2 linked regions of the Spirosoma rhododendri genome follow. The protein of the gene in region 1 binds, or shares a complex with, the protein of each later gene. Links are inferred from orthologs where the notes say so. Each region holds a gene or a part of one and is shown on either strand. Other genes may lie near its edges. The genes, in order: dinB and dnaN.

Region 1 (6,160 bases):
TTCCCGACCGCAGCTACAGCTCAGTACTTATTGGTTGTGCAACGAAAATGCCTTACTCTACAAGAACGACTCTCGTAGGGTAAGGCATTTTGCGAAACTGGTAATCCTGTCGAAAAAATTAATCGACCGTGCTGAGTTTAACGGTGTTGGTCCGGCGGGCCTGCGTCAGCGGCATGCTGAGCGTGTTGATGAAAATATCGCCCGATACCAGCCGCTTCTGACTAATCAGCGTCTGCTTGATACCTTCAACCGTTTCATCGACAGTTTGGTCTAGGTTGGCTTCGTACGGCATCACCTGCACACCCCAGTACAGACCGAGCGTGTTGCGCAGTTGCGCGTCGGGCGAGAACACCAGCAGGTCGGCTTTGGGCCGGTGGTGCGAAAGCCGCACGGCCGTGTAGCCGGAATTTGTGATACCGATCAGGGCTTTCGCGTGCGTGTCGCGGGCCAGGCGGCAGGCGCTCATCACTACGTTGTCGTTGATGGCGTTTTCACTCGGCTGCTCGTTGACCTGCGCGTGGTAGCGGTAATAAATCTTGTCAGACGTGGTCTCTACCTGAAGAATGGTGTTGGCCATCGCTTCAACCGCCAGAATTGGGTACTTACCCGATGCGGTTTCGGCGCTCAGCATCACGGCGTCGGCACCATCCATCACCGAGTTGGCGATGTCGTTGATTTCGGCGCGGGTCGGGCGGGGCGCGTCGATCATGCTCTCAAGCATCTGCGTCGCTACGATGACCGGCTTGGCGGCACGGTTACACTTCTCGACCAGCATCTTCTGAATCATCGGCACTTCTTCGGCGGGCAGTTCCACGCCGAGGTCACCCCGGGCTACCATCAAACCGTCGGTAGCGGCAATGATTTCGTCGATGTTCTGAATCGCTTCCGGCTTTTCGATCTTGGCAATCACGCGGCTTTTCTTGCCCCGCGACCGGATATATTCTTTGATTTCGATGATTTCCGAAGCTTCCCGAACAAACGACAGGGCGATCCACTCGGCGTCGTGCTCCAGACCAAACTCCAGGTCGGCCCAGTCTTTCTCGGTCACGGCTGGCATCGACACTTTCGTGTTGGGCAGGTTAACACCCTTCTTCGACTTCATCGGACCACCGTATACGACTTCCGTAACAACATCGGTTCCTTCGGTCCGCAGCACGCGTACTTCCAGCTTACCGTCGTCCATCAGAATACGCTCGCCGGTGTGCACGTCTTTGTACATGTCTTTGTACGGCGTACTGACACGCTCAGACGTACCGATGATATCGTCGTTGGTAAACGTTAGTTCGTTACCTGCTTCGATCAGTACACCGTCTTTACTCTCGACGTTACCGATACGAATTTTGGGCCCCTGCAAATCCTGCAAAACGCAGAGGTTGAGGTTATGTTCAGCGTTGATTTCGCGGATGCGGTTGAGCCGCATCAGGTGATCTTCGTGGGTACCGTGGGAGAAGTTGAGCCGAAAGACGTTTACTCCGGCCTGAGCCAATGCCAGCAATTGTTCTTTCGTTTCGGAAGCCGGGCCTATCGTGGCCACGATCTTGGTTTTCTTAGACATGAGGGACGGGAAAAATTGGGCAACATCGGCCAGAAGCCGGTGCAAAAATAACCGGTGGGGTAAATAAACAGTGGTATTAACGGAAATTTTACCCGCCGTCCTGCATTGCCTATCTTGCACCCCTATTCGTAAACTCATGGATCTAGGACTGCAAAAAAAAGTGGTTATCGTCACTGGTGGCGCGCGCGGTATCGGGGCAGGAATCGTCAAAAGTCTGGCCGCTGAAGGGGCAATTCCCGTCATCGTAGGCCGGAGTGAAGTACACAATCTGAACCTGGTTGCCGAGCTGGAAACCGCCGGGCAGCAGGCGTTTCAGGTCGTTGCCGAACTCACCGACCCGGAGGCTTCCCGGCGGGCTGTCGATGCTGTGCTGGCGCAGTTTGGCCGGATCGACGGGCTGGTCAACAACGCGGGCGAGAACGACGGCGTCGGGCTGGAGTCGGGCGATTACGAACGGTTTATGCATTCGCTGCACAAAAACGTGGTGCATTATTACCTGATGGCGCACCATGCACTGCCTGCCCTGAAAGCATCGAAAGGCAGCATCGTCAACATCACGTCGAAAACCGCCGACACCGGGCAGGGAAACACGTCGGCCTATGCAGCCGCCAACGGGGGGCGCAACGCGCTGACCCGCGAGTGGGCCGTCGAACTGCTCAAATACGGTATCCGGGTCAATGCGGTGGTCGTGGCTGAATGCTGGACTCCGCTCTACGAACGCTGGATTAATTCGCTGCCGAATCCGGAAGAAAAGCTGGCGTCGATTACGGATCGTATTCCACTCGAAAACCGCATGACGACCGCGCAGGAAATTGCCGACGCCGTCGTGTTTCTGCTATCGCCCCGGTCGAGCCACACCACTGGTCAGCTTGTCTACGTCGACGGTGGTTACGTCCACCTCGACCGGTCGCTGGCAAACGCCGAGTAGTCAGCGTAGCCTGTCAATCTTTACCTTAGAAAGGCAGCGTCGATGGCGCTGCCTTTCTGCGTATACACCCTTCTCGTTTAGCCGAATATATTTTACTTTTGCTATATAGCTTGCACTAGTAACTCAACGAATTGGTCGTGGTAACTCCGGCTCATCGCAAAATCATTCACGTCGACATGGATGCTTTCTACGCATCCGTTGAGCAGCGCGACAATCCCGATCTGCGCGGAAAACCCCTTGCTGTGGGTGGTTCGCGTCAGCGCGGGGTTGTAGCAGCCGCGAGTTACGAAGCCCGGCAGTATGGCGTTTACTCGGCCATGGCTTCGTCGATTGCCATACGAAAGTGCCCTGATCTGATTTTCGTCAAACCCCGATTCGACGTTTACAAAGCCGTTTCTGCCCAGATTCGGGCCGTCTTCGCCGAACATACTGACCTGATCGAACCGTTATCGCTGGATGAAGCGTACCTCGACGTAACCGACGCCACCAGCAGCGAGCGCACAGCAACGCAACTGGCCCGCGTGCTGAAAGAGCGTATTCGGCAGGAAACGGGCCTGACGGCGTCGGCGGGGGTGTCGTACAACAAGTTTCTGGCCAAGCTGGCGTCGGACTACAACAAACCCGACGGGCTGTATGTCATCAAGCCGCATCAGGGGCTGGACTTCGTGGCAAAGCTGGCGGTGGGACAATTTCACGGTATCGGCCGTGTAACGGCGGCCCGGCTCAACGAACTGGGCATCTTTACCGGTTTCGATCTTCGCCAGCAAAGCGAGGCCTACCTGACGCAGCAGTTCGGTAAAGTCGGCCATCACTACTACTGTATCGCCCGTGCCATCGACGAGCGCCCCGTTACCCCCAACCGCATCCGTAAATCGGTCGGTTCAGAAACGACGTTTGAGCAGGATTTGACCGACGAACCGGATTTGCTGGCGCAGTTGGGACCCCTGATCGACGATGTGTGGAGTTACTGCGAACGGACCGGCATTCGCGGGCGCACGGTTACGCTGAAAGTGAAATACGGCGATTTTCAGCAGATCACCCGCAGCCGGACTCTACTCAGCCCGGCGGGTAGTCGGGCCGTCATTGAGCAGACCATTACGCAGTTGCTCCAGTCGGTGCTACCCGTCGACAAGGGAATCCGGCTGCTGGGGGTATCGCTTTCGACCCTGCAAACTGCCAACGCGACGCCAACGGGTCAGCTCCGGCTGGATTTGTAGATTGGAGACAAAAAAGGCGGTGAGCTTCCCGTAGATTCTGAATCAATACTGTTTTTGAGGAATCATTTTTGTCATCCCTCGCAGGCTCGGGATGACAAAAATGATTCACCCCCCATCCCCCTCTTTCTTCCTATTTCCGATAAATCGTCGAGGCAGCGGCCTGGGCACTGGCCAGTATCGTTACATCGGCAACGGTAACGTGGGCCGGGGCCGAAACGGCATACACGATCGTGTCGGCAATGTCTTTGGCGGTCAGCGGGTCGAAGCCTTCGTATACTTTGTCGGCACGGCTGGTATCACCTTTGAAGCGCGTCACCGAAAACTCCGTTTCGACGGCCCCCGGTGCGATGTTGGTCACTTTGATACCGTGCTGGGTCAGGTCGAGCCGCATACCGGTGCTGAGGGCTTCGACAGCCGCTTTGCTGGCGCAGTAAACCGCCCCGTTGGCGTAGGTCTGCTTACCAGCAATTGAACTCAGGTTGACGATGTGCCCCTTGCTCCGGCTAATCATACCCGGTATCACCGCTTTCGATACGTAGAGCAGCCCCTGCACATTGGCGTCGATCATCAGGTCCCAGTCGGCGGGGTCCCCATTCTGAATCGGGTCAAGACCGTGGGCATTTCCGGCACTGTTGACGAGCAAATCGATAGCCTGCCACTCAGCGGGTAGATTCCCGATGGCGGTTTCAACAGCGTTTCGATCGCGGACGTCGAACGCCAGCGTATATACCTCTGTCGTTACCGACAATTCGCGGCTGATTTCGTCCAGCCGGTCCTGCCGCCGTCCACACAGAATGAGTCGGTAGTTGAGTGGCGCGAGAGCTTCGGCGGTTGCCCGGCCAATACCCGACGTAGCGCCAGTAATTAATGCTAACATATACGTACCATTAGTTTAATGAAAAATCAACAAAGGCAGTTTGCTTAAAAATTAAGCTTCACTTAATGCATATCAGTCACAAAACGGCCAGATAGCCATAAACCCGGCCCCAAATTTGCTCATTTCGCAGGTAGCACACCGCTGTTACTTTACTGCTTTATCGACCATAAAAACCAGCCTCCTTAATGCATACAACACCGTAACGTTGCCCAGACTATGAATCCCGATCTTTCGGTAGTCATTACCACACACCATCAACCCGCTCATTTATTAAAATGCCTCGACGCACTGGGGCGTCAGTCTCTACCACGCCATCAGTTTGAGATTATCGTCGTCGATGATGGGGATTCGCCAGCTATGGCCGCAGCCGTTGCGCTGTTCACCCGGCAACTCAATCAGCAGCATGGCACGCTGGATATCCGGTACCTTCCCCAACCTATCAGCCGGGGAGCCGCCACCGCCCGCAACCGGGGCTGGCAGGCCGCGCGGGGCCGGATTGTTGCCTTCACCAACGACGAATGTTTACCCCAGCCTACCTGGCTTGCCAATGCGCTCGCCTGTTTCAACGATGCCACTGAGTTTGTCATCGGCCAGTTGTGGCTGCAACCTGCCTACATTGCTGATCCGGTCAGTCCTGACGTATTAAACATCGATCCGGTCAGTCTGTTATCCGCAAACTGCTTTTGTCGCAAAACTACGCTTGAACGCGTGGGCGGATTTCTGGAAACCGCTTACAGCCGACAGGCCGACCTGTCGTTACTGGCCAATCTGACCCGGCAGGGTGTCTCCATAAAAAACAGCAGAAATACGTCTGTTATTCATTGCCTGCGCGGCCAGCACGAGCTGCTCAGCCAGCGGCAGCACCCCTACGGAGCCAATGCCGCAGATCACAATCAGCAGGAGCGGAAACCCTGGAAGCGGGCGGGTATTAACGACCAGTCGCTGCCCGTCTACTGGGCCGCTATCAGTGGGGCATTCACCGGCCTGACGGGGCTACTGACGGGTGAGGTACTGCTGACGGTAGTGGGGCTCGGCGTCTGGTTTTTGTTGCCAGCCCTGTTTGGCCGACGGGAGCAACCGAAGGCCCAGCGGCAAACCGCCTTCATCCGCCTGGTGGGCATTCAGCTGGCCACCCCCTTCGTGTCTGTTTACTGGCAGCTACACAGCAAATTCAGACACAGCGTTACAGATTGATGGCTACCGTGCGGGTATAAAGCGGCTACGGTTGGCTTCTACCGGCAGTATGTGTCTGGCCTGCCGGCCGACGCACCAGTCCGGAACTACCGTTTATCAGAATAAGTTGTCTAAAGGCCTGACTGGTGATTTTTTGCCCTGACAGCCTTTCCAACAACGTTCCGTTTTATTCCTTCATGGATCATCTGCAACAAGAGTTCAGCGTCCGTTTTTCATACCCGGTTTTTTTCACGGACGATCTGTTTAACCCAGCCAATCTACTTTTTGCCGACTTCTTCAACGCGTCAGCCAGTACCATTCGTCGGAAGTTGCTGTTTGTTATCGATTCAGGCGTTGTTGAGGCACACCCGCAGCTGGTCGATTCAATTCGTGCGTATGTCACCCAGCAC
Region 2 (6,154 bases), 1.1 Mb from region 1 along the record:
GGGCTAAGGGTGGTCAGGTCGGTATTGTCGATCGTGACAGAGCCACTCTTGGGAGTGAGCAGTAGGGCCAGCAGATGCAGAAAAGTGGTTTTTCCGGTCCCGGACCGCCCCAGGATCAACAGGGCTTCCCGGTTGGCACAGCGTACGTCGGGAAAGGCGAATCGCTTGTCAGAAGTGTACGCGAACGTAAGTTGATTGGTTGCCAGCATCGGCCGCTTCGGTTGACTGCCGACAAAAATAGGCAAAAGTTGTAATTTGCCCCCGTCAGAGTTTTTTCGACAGGATTACAGGATTTCTGCTTCGTGGTGCCAACACATTAACAACTAGCTTCGCTGTAGACTATGCAACAACCCAGTACTGCCAGGCAGCGACCCTAAAAATCCTGTAATCCTGTCAATAACCCCTTTTTCAGTGAAACGTATTGCCATTTTTGCATCGGGTTCGGGGTCAAACGCCGAGAAAATTGCGGATTATTTTGCCGGTTCTGCCGACGTATCCATTGAGTTGATCGTGTCGAACAACCCCAAAGCGGGTGTTATCGACCGGGCGCGCCGGTACCATATTCCGGTGGTCCTCTTCGACCGTACCACCTTTTACCAGACCGACCATATTACCCGCCTGTTGCAGCAACAAAACATCGATCTGATCGTGCTGGCTGGGTTCATGTGGCTGATGCCCGGCGGACTGGTACAGGCCTTCCCCGACCGAATCGTCAATATCCACCCGGCTCTGTTGCCCAAGTTTGGCGGCAAAGGCATGTACGGGCATTTCGTGCATGAAGCCGTGGTAGCCGCCGGAGAAACCGAGTCGGGCATTACGATTCACTTTGTCAATGAGCATTACGACGAAGGCGCACCCATTTTTCAGGCTCGTTGCCCGGTTACGCCCACCGATACCCCCGACGACGTCGCCCGGAAGGTACAGGTACTTGAACATGAGCATTACCCGCGCGTCGTCGCCGACGTGTTGGCCACCCTACCCGATCGAACCGCATGAAAACCGTCTGCCTGCTTCTACTGACCGCGTGTTTGTCGGGCTGCTTTCCGGCCCGGCTGTACATCAAAAACACCCCTGTCTTTCCGGTCGACGTGTTTTACGATAATCAGCGACCCGAGCGGCCGTTCGAGCCGATCCGCGATCTGGAAGTCAGCGAAGAAACGCCGGTGCGGGATGGGCAGCTGGTGAATAAACGGCTGCTGAAGCGCGGCAATGATATGCAGGACAAAGAGTTACTGCTGGCCCGCCTGACGTTGCAGGCCAAGAAGCTGGGGGCCAACGCGCTGGTTGGCGTCAAGTACACCTACTACACCAATGCCACCGATAACGGCTACAGCATGCGCGGGCTGGCCGTTCGCTACCGCGACGAGCAACCAGCACAAAACTAAAAACGGGTCGGAACGCTGCTGACAGCATTCCGACCCGTTTTGTATGACTTAGCTATGCGCTATTTAACTTCTTCGTAATCCACGTAGTCGCCACCCTTGAACGGGGCATCGCCTTTCGGGGGTTTGTTGTCCACCCGAATTTCACCTTCCCGCCGACGCTCAACATTGTTCGCCTGTTTCTGCTGATTAACCAGTTGCCGACCCACCAGCAGGTAAAAAACAAACCGGCGAACAGGTGGAACAAACAGAATGATGAGCGTGATAATGAACAGGTATTTGAACAGCATGATCGGGTGTCGTTGATAGGCTATAAACGCCGGGACCGACGGATTAGTTTGTCTTACTGCCCGTACAAGGCTTTTCCGGCCGCTTCATACTTATCACCCGCCGACCATTGGGGCCGGGCAGTTCGGTTGGCAATCAGGCGGGCCGCGTGGGCATAGGCTTCGCAGAACCGGTAGACGTAGTTCATGTCGAGCGATTCGGGATTATCGATAGCCTGATGGTAATACTTGCCGATGGCTTCGTCGAAGGTTTTGAAGCCCGGTGAGAAGGTCGGTGCCGGAATACCTTTAGCGGCAAACGCGACGTTGTCGGAGCGGTCGAACAACCCCTGTTCGGGGGCCGGTTCGGCGAAAACGCCCAGCCCGGCAGCCTTTGCAGCGGCTTCGATTTCCGCCTTTGCCCCGGTCCGTTCCAGCCCGATTACCGATACCAGCGTAGTGTCGTTGTAGCCCGCGCCGTCGGTATTCAGGTCGAAGATGGTTTGCTTCAGCGGAACCAGTGGATGACTGGCATAGTAGGTGCTGCCAAGCAAACCGACTTCTTCACCCGTCAGCGCCAGCACCAGCACCGAGCGTTTGGGTCGCTGCTGACTCAGGGCTTTAGCTGCCGACAGGATAGCCACCGTACCAAAAGCATTGTCGCGTGCACCGTTGAAAATGCTGTCGCTGGGCTCGTAGGCACTACCGCCCTGCTTGCCGACACCCACATGGTCGAAGTGGGCCGACAGAATGACGTATTCGTTTTTCAGGGCCGGGTCGGTGCCTTCGATGATACCGGCGACGTTGGCCGTTGCCACTGTCGTCTGCGCGCGCCCCGACGTTTTAAGCGTTACGGCCTGCCCGGTCTGCTTCAGCTGCTTATACTGATTGTTGGCGTTGTTGATCCACAGGTGGGTGACGGGCGCTGTACTTTTCTCCGAAACGGGCAGGTTGACCTGCTCACGGCTGAAATACTGGTTGACAAACCCCCACGGAATCGACTCGCTGTAGAGTTCAAGTACAGCCGCTGCGCCTTTCTGTGCAGCCAGCTTGCGCTTCTCGCTGGCCGCCCGGAAGATTTCGCGCGGACTTTTAGCGTCTGGCGAACCACCCTGCACCACCACGATCCGGCCTTTCACGTCCTGACCTTTGTAGCCGTCTTCGCCATCGGTCAGGCCGTAGCCCGCGTAAATGATGTTGCCGGACAGACTGGTTGGCCCACCCGCCATCACAACGAGTTCTTTCCCCAGTCGGAGCGTGTCGGTACCAATCAGCAGCATTGCCGACTGGGCTGCCCCAATTTTGTCGAGCGAAAACGGCTGTAGATAATTGCCCTGATCGCCGGCTGGTTTCAGGCCCATCGCCCGGTATTGCTCAGCGATATAGCGCGCTGCGACAGCATTACCGGGTTCACCCGTCCGCCGACCCATCAGTTCGTCCGAAGCCAGAAACCGTATCTGTGCCTCAATTTCGGCCTGTGAAATCGCCAGTTCGGGCCGACCGGGTAACGGCAAAACGGTCGTACCAATTTTCGTACGCGGCTTTTTACCGGCGGGTGGCGTCTGCGCGGATGCGCCAGTCAGCACCAGCGCAGTCAGCGCGACGGAGAGAAGATGCTTCATTTCGAGTTTTTGAGTTGTAAAGTTGTAGAGTCGTAAAGTTATAAAGTTGGCTGACGCCGGATGGACTGACGCCCCAGCAACTTTATAACCCTACGACTCTACAACTGTAAAACTTTACTTCGGTCGTTTGTAGAGGGGGACGGTGCTGCATGGTTCGCCGAAGAGCAGGCTTTGCACGACGGGTTTCAGGATGCGGGTCAGCTCGACATAAGCCGCCACGGGTACGGGCACCTTGCTACACCCTTTCACCACCACACGCGCATCGCGGTACTGCTCCGGGTCGATGCGGGCGATCGCGTCGAAGTACAGTTTCTCTTCGAGATCGGTCAGCGTACCGAACACGACCGTGTTGGCGTAAGGCTGAAGCTGAATCGTCAACAGCATATACGCCCAGGTTGGCACGATCGCATCTTCTGTGCAGGTGATGGCGACGTTCTTGCCCGTGTACTGACTCCAGTCGTGTTCTTTCAGAAACGCCCGGAAGTCTTTTTCACGCAGTATCATGCCCATGTACAGGTTGTCTTTCAGGTCGTAAAGTACCCGTTCGCCGGGGTGGTACAGCTCTTCCAGATCAAGCGAGACAAGGCCGCTGTTGGCTACGCGGTTTATGATTTCGGTTTCCATATGCGTTTTGATAAGCTACTGATTACGAAGGCAACTAAAACTAGTTACCGCTGGGTAAAAAGCCCGTTTTAAGGTCAACAGTATAGATAAACGTATTGGTTCTTTCGGTCAGACAGCGCACCACAGGCTCAGATTTTTTCGTTACTTTTGTTCTTATTTATTTACCAGAAAAAAGCCAACCAGTCGGCCTATGAAATTCATCGTCTCCTCGTCGGTTCTGCTCAAGAACCTCCAGAATATTAACGGCGTCGTGGCAACCAACCCGATTGTGCCGATCCTCGAAAACTTCCTGTTTCGTATCGATGCCGGGCCGGATGCTGCGGGCGGCACATTGACGATTACAGCCTCGGATCTGCAAACGACCATGACCACGCAGATTCCGGTCGACGCGAGCGAGAGCGGTTCAATTGCCATTCCAGCCAAGCTACTGCTCGACACGCTGCGCAGCCTGCCCGAACAGCCGGTTACCATCAATATCGACACCGACACGTTCGGCACCGAAATCCTGACTGACAACGGCCGGTATAAACTGTCGGGCGAAAACCCGATCGACTTCCCCAAGTTGCCGACCGTCACGAAAACCCAGTCGGTTGAGATGACCTCGGATGTGCTCCTGAGCGCCATCAACAACACGGTCTTTGCAACCAGCACCGACGACCTGCGCCCAGCCATGACGGGGGTTTACCTGCAACTCGGCAGCGACAGTACAACGTTCGTCGCTACCGATGGGCACCGCCTGATCCGCTACCGCCGGACTGATCTCGGCACACCATCGGCCAGTTCGATCATTATTCCACGCAAGGCACTCCAGTTGCTGAAGGCGTCGTTGCCGGAAGGCGTTCCCGTCACGGCGGAGTTCAGCCAGGCGAACGCGTCGTTTACGTTTGGGCCAACGCAGCTGATCTGCCGCCTGATCGACGAGCGGTTCCCCGACTACGAAAACGCCATTCCGACCAACAACCCGAACGTGATGACCATCGGCCGGACCGATCTGCTGAACTCACTGAAGCGGATTATGATCTACGCCAACCGGACTACGCACCAGATTCGGCTGTCGCTGAAGACCAACTCCCTGACGATCTCGGCCGAAGACCTCGACTACTCGAACGAAGCCAACGAAAAACTGCTATGCGACTACGACGGCGACGCGATGGAGATCGGTTTCAACGCCAAGTTGATGGCCGAAATGCTGAGCAACATCAGTGCCCGGATGATTTCGCTGGAACTATCGGCTCCAAACCGCGCCGGTCTGCTGATTCCCGCTGATAAAGACGAAAACGAGGATATTCTGATGCTGGTAATGCCAGTAATGCTCAATACCTACGCTTAAAAAAGTTGTAGAGTCGTAAAGTTGTATGGGTTGTAAAGTTGCTGACGCACGGAGCTACCGCCGGATGGGCTGACGCGCCAGCAACTTTACAACCCTACGACTTTACGACTCTACAACTCCATAACTCCTCCCTCATGCCTAAACGTACTGCCCCGGCGCTGACGTTTATTTTCATTACGCTATTGCTCGATGTGACGGGCATTGGCATCATCATCCCGATCTTTCCAAAGCTGATCGAGCAACTCATCGGCGGCAACATTAGTCAGGCGGCCCAGTATGGTGGTTTTCTGAGCTTCGTCTACGCACTGATGCAATTTGTCTTCTCGCCCGTTCTCGGCGGGTTAAGCGATCGCTACGGGCGACGGCCGGTACTACTCTTCTCGCTGTTTGGCTTTGGTATCGACTATCTCTTTCAGGGATTTGCGCCGACGATTGAATGGTTGTTCATCGGGCGAATACTGGCGGGGATTACCGGGGCCAGCTTCACAACAGCAAACGCGTACATCGCTGACATCAGCACGCCGGAGAAGCGTGCTCAAAACTTTGGTCTGGTCGGTGCGGCATTCGGCGTTGGGTTTATTCTGGGGCCGGCCATTGGCGGTTTTCTGGGGCAATACGGCCCACGTGTCCCTTTCTTCGTATCGGCAGGCCTAACCCTGCTCAATTTCGTCTACGGTCTGTTTGTTCTGCCCGAATCGCTGTCCCCCGAAAACCGGCGACCGTTCAACTGGAAGCGGGCCAACCCGATCGGCTCGTTGCTAAACCTGAAGCGCTATCCGGTCATCCTGGGGCTGGTTGCGTCGCTAGTGCTCATTTACATAGCCGGATTCGCCGTGCAGGGCACCTGGACGTTCTACACGATGGAGAAGTTCAAATGGGATGAGAAAATGGTTGGGTTATCGCTGGCAGCCATCGGCCTGTCGTTCGCTG

What was found.
Region 2: the proteins of dinB (region 1) and dnaN are in contact, whole or in part, in a solved structure (PDB 1OK7), measured with the Escherichia coli proteins. The link is inferred for Spirosoma rhododendri from one-to-one orthologs.

The regions. Positions count from the first base shown.
Region 1 is NZ_CP051677.1:561,256-567,415, forward strand. The notes cover bases 1,788-4,679. They hold dinB (DNA polymerase IV), read left to right. Parts: upstream 1,788-2,659; coding sequence 2,660-3,700; downstream 3,701-4,679. Other genes in these bases: HH216_RS02115 (L-fucose dehydrogenase), read left to right, coding at 1,788-2,483; HH216_RS02125 (SDR family NAD(P)-dependent oxidoreductase), read right to left, coding at 3,831-4,577. Outside these bases: pyk (pyruvate kinase), read right to left, coding at 119-1,555; more of HH216_RS02115, read left to right, coding at 1,692-1,787; HH216_RS02130 (glycosyltransferase family 2 protein), read left to right, coding at 4,794-5,771; HH216_RS02135 (3-dehydroquinate synthase), read left to right, coding at 5,948-6,160. UniProt on the Escherichia coli protein: Poorly processive, error-prone DNA polymerase involved in translesion repair and untargeted mutagenesis. Copies undamaged DNA at stalled replication forks, which arise in vivo from mismatched or misaligned primer ends.
Region 2 is NZ_CP051677.1:1,659,447-1,665,600, reverse strand. The notes cover bases 3,269-6,154. They hold dnaN (DNA polymerase III subunit beta), read left to right. Parts: upstream 3,269-4,084; coding sequence 4,085-5,224; downstream 5,225-6,154. Other genes in these bases: HH216_RS06755 (TCR/Tet family MFS transporter), read left to right, coding at 5,359-6,154; HH216_RS06765 (DUF2480 family protein), read right to left, coding at 3,385-3,894; HH216_RS06770 (M28 family peptidase), read right to left, coding at 3,269-3,270. Also shown: HH216_RS06790 (ABC transporter ATP-binding protein), read right to left, coding at 1-209; purN (phosphoribosylglycinamide formyltransferase), read left to right, coding at 412-996; HH216_RS06780 (hypothetical protein), read left to right, coding at 993-1,385; HH216_RS06775 (DUF4834 domain-containing protein), read right to left, coding at 1,445-1,672; more of HH216_RS06770, read right to left, coding at 1,726-3,268. UniProt on the Escherichia coli protein: Confers DNA tethering and processivity to DNA polymerases and other proteins. Acts as a clamp, forming a ring around DNA (a reaction catalyzed by the clamp-loading complex) which diffuses in an ATP-independent manner freely and bidirectionally along dsDNA.